2 regions of the Clostridium sp. 1001283B150225_161107_B6 genome follow, and region 2 is predicted to be linked to the other one. Evidence: predicted binding sites of a transcription regulator. Region 2 holds the regulator's gene; the other holds the start of a gene.
What was found. Region 2 encodes HrcA, which represses chaperone genes, less so after heat shock. Its sites were predicted from a motif close to TGTTAGCACTCNNNNNNNNNGAGTGCTAACA; they were not measured.
Positions count from the first base shown of each region.

Region 1: the regulator HrcA is predicted to act here: its motif matches at 1,304-1,334, upstream of I2H39_RS15285 (co-chaperone GroES).

Region 1 covers NZ_JADNMD010000006.1:64,517-67,667, forward strand. Annotated here, with positions in the region: gene groL (chaperonin GroEL) at 1-864, opposite strand, end outside; gene I2H39_RS15285 (co-chaperone GroES) at 923-1,207, opposite strand; gene I2H39_RS15290 (hypothetical protein) at 1,471-2,091, shown strand; gene I2H39_RS15295 (hypothetical protein) at 2,203-3,151, opposite strand, start outside.
Region 2 covers NZ_JADNMD010000001.1:745,897-749,047, forward strand. Annotated here, with positions in the region: gene dnaK (molecular chaperone DnaK) at 1-427, opposite strand, end outside; gene grpE (nucleotide exchange factor GrpE) at 483-1,112, opposite strand; gene hrcA (heat-inducible transcriptional repressor HrcA) at 1,119-2,171, opposite strand; gene I2H39_RS03380 (3D domain-containing protein) at 2,547-3,125, shown strand.

The DNA of each region.
Region 1 (3,151 bases), on a different contig from region 2:
CTGCAGCATCTCTTTTCTTCTGTCGCCGTAGCCGGGAGCCTTAACAGCAACTACATTGAATGTGCCTCTCAGCTTGTTTACAATCAGGGTGGTCAGTGCTTCGCCTTCCACATCCTCAGCAATGATGAGAAGTCTTGCGCCCATCTTAACTACCTGCTCTAACAGCGGAAGTAAATCCTGGATATTGGAAATCTTCTTATCAGTAATCAGCACGTATGGGTCGTCTAAATTAGCTTCCATCTTATCCATATCCGTGCACATATAAGCGGACAGGTAACCTCTGTCGAACTGCATACCTTCAACCAGGTCAAGCTCTGTCTTCATGGTCTTGGATTCTTCAATGGTGATAACGCCGTCCTTGGAAACCTTCTCCATAGCGTCTGCTACCATGGTTCCCACTTCGTCATCAGAAGCAGAGATGGCAGCTACTCTTGCAATCTGCTCCTTGCCGTTGATTGGCTTGCTCATCTTCTTGATGGCTTCCACGGCTGCGTCTGTAGCCTTCTTCATTCCCTTTCTCAGGATGATTGGGTTGGCGCCTGCTGCCAGGTTCTTCATGCCTTCGTTTACCATGGCCTGGGCCAGAACAGTTGCTGTGGTGGTACCGTCGCCGGCCACGTCGTTGGTCTTGGAAGCAACTTCCTTAATCAGCTGTGCGCCCATATTCTCATATGGATCCTGCAGCTCGATTTCCTTTGCAATGGTAACGCCGTCGTTTGTAATTAACGGAGCGCCAAAGGACTTATCCAGGACAACGTTGCGTCCTTTCGGTCCAAGGGTAACACGTACTGTATCTGCTAACTGGTTAACGCCTGCTTCCAGTGCCTTGCGGGCCTCTACGCCGTACTTAATCTGCTTTGCCATCTTTCATCAACCTCCAATATTTTATGTTCTACAATGTAATGTCCTGCTGTATTATTTATTATTCTACAACTGCCAGGATATCGTTCTGCTTTACGATAACGTACTTCTCATCCTCAATCTCCACTTCTGTGCCTGAGTACTTGGAGTAGATTACCTTGTCGCCGGCCTTAACCTGCATGGTTACTTCCTTGCCGTCAATAACTCCGCCTGGTCCCACTGCGATGACCTCTGCCTGCTGCGGCTTCTCCTTGGCTGCCCCCGGAAGGACGATGCCTGATTTTGTTGTCTCTTCTGCAACTAACTGCTTTAACACTACCTTGTCAAACAATGGTACTAACTTCATGATTGAATTCCTCCTTACACGATATTCTGATTTTTCTTTCTTGTTTTCTTTTCCTTACTTCTTTCTTTTGCTCACATGATATGTTATATCACCAGTTATTAGCACTGTCAAGAGTTGAGTGCTAATTTCTTTTAATTTTATTGTTTTTTTACAATTTGCTGTTTCTTTTTTTTTCCATTCGTATTACAATAATAACAATAAGGCATAATATGACCCATAGGGGAGCTTTTATGCATCACCATTACAAGAAAGGGGTTTTTGGCATGGCAAAGAAAGGTTGGGGTAAATTCGTAGCATTTGCAGCAGTGACCGGTGCTGTGGCTGCCGGTGTTTCCTACGTACTTCAGTATAAGACATACCACAGGGAGCTGGAAAAGGATTTCCGGGAATTTGAGGATGGCGGCGAGGACAGGACCGATGAGGACGGCACAGAGCGCACCATTGACACACGCAGCCTGGACCGCAATTACATCTCTCTTTCCTCCAGCAAGGACGAATTCAAGGTTGCTGCCAAGGATATGGCCCAGGCAACAAAGAACGTCCTTAAGGATGCCGGAAGCCTGTTATCAGACACTGCCCATGAGGCGGTTTCCGCTGCCGTGGACACGGCCCAGATTGCACTCCAGACCGTGAAGTCCAAGAAAGCGGATTTCATGGATGAGCACTCCAGGGATAAGGATGATGATTCTGATTTATTTGAAGATGAGGGATTTCTGGATGACGACTATGTGGATGAGGACGACCTCTATGATTACCGGCGCATGGACGGCAGTTCCTCCTATGATTCAGGAGACCTTACGGAAGATGATTACGATGACAGCAGCCAGGAGGAAGCGGAAGCAGTCCGCCCCACTGCTATCATTGAGGAAGATACGCTGGATTAGAACAAAACATATCAGCCGGACGGAAACATGTACGGCGGTATAAGGCAATATACAGCAAAAAAGTCCCGGGGACACAAAACCATCATGTCTCCGGGACTTTTCTGCCCCATTCTATTCTTCCCAGGCCAGAAGGTTAATCCATACCGGCTGGTCAGCCAGATTGCCGTCCATGATATAGGCATGGCTGTCATCCTCCTGGGACATCAGCTGGTATTCCCCCTGCTCCTCTATATAAATCCAGCGGTGGTCCAGCTGCACTGTGCCGTCCTTTGTCTCCAGCTTCCAGGTGGATGTCTCCCCCTCCTGGTTCAGGGTGGTATAAGTCACTTCCCCCTCCATCCTGTCACCGGAAAACCTTCCTGTCTTGCACACGTCCCTGGCCTCCCCTTCCGGGCCGGTCTCATAATAGCAGTATCCGGTATGGCCCTGCCCCTCCATCTTTCCGTCCTTCCACAGTCCCTGGGAGTAATCATACCTGGGCGCATCCAGCTCAACCACCTGGAGGGCCGTACATTCCCCTTCCGGCTTTCCATTCTGGAAGGTACCGTAATACAGGGTCTTAGGCATGGTGAGCACCAGACCCATGCCTTCTATGGACCCGCTGAATGACTGGCCGTCATAGAGATACCGTGTTCCGCCCATAGCCTCATAAAACAACGTCATAAGCGTCTCTTCCTCACGGTCCATCACCCGGGCCGCGGTCTCCAAATCCTGTGCCTCCAAGGCTTCCATGATTTCCGCCAGGACCTCTTTCTGGGACTGCGTTACATCCGGCAGTATCTCTATTTCCTCCCCTTTTCTCCGGGCCGGGTCCGCTCCTCCACCTTCCTGTACACCGGCTGCTCCCATTGAAGCGCCTGCCGCACCTGAATCAGCAGCATTCCCCATGAGCCTCCCATTTTCATTCGCTGCAGGTCCTTCCTGACCATACATCCAGCCATATCCACTGTCCGGCCTGCCATAGGCCTGGTCACAGACCCTGCCATGGGCCCTGTCATATTGGCCCCAGCAGGCGCTGATTCCCAGTACCGCTGCAAAGGCAGCCACAGCAGCCAAATCT
Region 2 (3,151 bases):
GCTTTACGTCCAGGCCTGCAATCTTGCCTGCATCCTTGGTGGCCTGACGCTGCGCGTCGTTAAAGTATGCCGGAACCGTGATAACTGCCTCTGTCACAGTCTCTCCCAGATAGCTCTCTGCATCTGCTTTCAGCTTCTGCAGAATCATAGCGGAAATCTCCTGTGGTGTGTACTTCTTTCCGTCAATGTCTACCCTGTAGTCCGTGCCCATGTGACGCTTGATGGAAGAGATGGTCTTATCTGCGTTGGTAACAGCCTGACGCTTTGCAGGTTCGCCAATCAGCCTTTCTCCTGTCTTAGTGAATGCCACTACGGATGGTGTTGTCCTTACGCCCTCCGCATTGGCAATAACAGTTGGTTTTCCGCCTTCCATAACAGCCACACAGCTGTTTGTCGTACCTAAGTCAATACCGATAATCTTGCTCATAGTCTTTTCCTCCTGATTATTTTTAGTGGGGTATATTTATAATGATTGGGATATGTCAATTTGCCACTTTTACCATACTGTGTCTTACCACGCTGTCCCTGTACATGTAACCCTTCTGCAATTCCTCCGCCACAATGTTCTCTCCCAGGCTGTCGTCATCCACGTGCATCACTGCATTGTGGAAGTTAGGGTCAAACTCCCGGCCTACTGCTTCAATGGCTTTTACGCCTGCTTCCTCCAGCGTTTTGCTCAACTGCTTATATATCTTCTCCATGCCCTCTGCAAGGGGTGTTCCCTTTGCATCCTCAGGCACAGTTGCCAGGCCTCTCTCAAAATTGTCGATGACGGGAAGGATTCTCTCTATGATGTCCTTTGCCCCCATCTCATACATGGAGGACTTTTCCTTGTCCGTCCTCTTGCGGAAATTCTCAAATTCCGCCATCTGGCGCTTCACCCGGTCGGTGAGCTCTTCTATCTTCTCATCCCTGGGGTCCTTTTTCTTTTTAAAGAATCCCTTTTTTTCTTCCTTTTCACCAGCAGGCGCTTCCTCTGTACCTTCCTCTGTTTCCTCCGGGGTACAGCCTTCTGCCGGCTCTCCGGCATTAGGGGCATCTTCTGTTTCCTGCTCTGTCTTCAGGGCCTCATCTTCCTTTTTTAACTCTTCGTCCTTCATATCTTCACTCACAGCTTATCACCTTTCATCTTTTTTAAATGCTGTATCCAGCTGATTCATCAGATTGCGCAGTGTCCCAAGGACCTTTTCATAGTCCATACGCTTGGGTCCTATGATACCGATGGTTCCTCTCAGGCCTCCTCCCAAATCATAATTGGCAGTGACCACACTGCAGTCCTTCATGGACTGCACCGGGCTCTCATCACCGATATAAACCTGAATGCCCGCTTCTTCCTCTGTGCCGGAATTGACCTCCGCCACAAATTCCTGCAGCACTTCCTTATGTTCCAGTGTGTCAATGAGCTGGCTGGCCTTGCCGCCGTCCGAAAGTTCAGGGTACTTGAAAATGTTGGTGGCTCCGCTGGTATAAATCTGCAGGTCCTCTTCCCCTGCCTTGATGGCCTCCGCCACCTCATTCAGCACCAGGTCCACCACCTGGCTGTGGTTGCCTGCATCGCCCTTCAGCTTGCTGATAACATCCAGATTGATTTCCTCAATGGTCAGTCCGTTGAGGCTGCTGTTCAGCAGGATGTTCAGGTTCAGAAGCTCCTCATCACTCAGTTCGTCCGTGATATCAATCATGGTGTTCTTAATGATGTTGCCTTCCACCACCACGACCACCAGCAGCTTGTGCTTCTCCATTTTGGAAAGCTGGATGAACTTGAGCTTTGTCTTGTGATAACTGGGGCCGCTTATCATGGTGGCATAGTTGGTATTGGCAGCCAGCACCTGGGCCATCTTCTTAAGGACCAGCTCCAGCTTATCAACCTTCTGGACCATCATTTCCTTGAACTCAGTTACCTCGCTCTCCTTATCCAGCATAATCTGGTCCACATAGAACCGGTACCCTTTATCGGAAGGAATCCGCCCTGCCGAGGTATGGGGCTGTACAATATACCCCATCTCTTCCAGGTCTGACATCTCATTGCGGATGGTGGCAGAGCTGAGCTTCAAGTCTGAATACTTGGAAATGGTCCTGGAGCCAACGGGCTCCCCGGTTTCCAGATATGTCTTGATGATGGCCTTCAGTATAGTGACCTTCCTGTCGTCCAGGAGTGCATCCAATGGCATCTGCTCACCTTCCTTTCTGAAATTATTAGCACTCGACGTTTAGGAGTGCTAACATCTACATTCCATAATATATTCCTTCTGGCGCCATTTGTCAAGAGATAAAAGCAAATTCTTTTCATATTATTTGTGTCTTCCATTCTCCCCCCGGCACATCATGTGCCATTTCCTTTTCGTATCAACTAGATAATGGATTTCACCCTCCACTTTTTACATAAATATACCAATTTTGCGGCATATTCTCTCCACATTTTATACTCTTGTAACACTTGCTTAATTATTTTAACTTGACAAGTAACATTTTTGTAATATAATGAAGGTACAACTTTATAAGACATATAAAACCATAACAATGTCATAAGATTGCGAGGTAGTTGTATGCATTACATTAAGAAAACCCTTCTGGCAGCAGCCATGGCTGCATTCAGCCTCACGGTGGCTTTTCCGGCATTTGCCGATGAACCGGTGGGGACGGATGTAACCGTAGTGGATGCCGGTACATCAGATACGCCCGAGGACACAGCCCAGGATGTCCAGGAATCCCAGGAAACCTCCGGTTCACGGGAATCCAAAGGCCACAGGGCCGCTGTTGTGAATGAAGACGAATACATCGCCCAGGGACCGGGCGCCCAAAAGGAAGAGAAGGAAGAGGCTCCGGCTCCCAGTGAGACATCGCTGGGACGTTTCACCATCACTGGATACTGCGGCTGTGAACAGTGTTCCGGCGGTCATAACCTTACCTATTCTGGAGCGGTTCCAACTCCCAATCACACGATTTCTGCTGATTTGAACTATTTTCCTCTTGGCACTAAGCTGAAGATTGACGGCATTGTCTACACAGTGGAGGACAAAGGCTCTTCTGTGAACGGTAATATTCTGGATATTTTTTACGGCTCCCATGAGGAAGCCCTGGCCAAGGGTACATATACTGCAGAGGTATTCCTAGTGCAGGATTGATTCATAATGTGAGAATAATGATACCA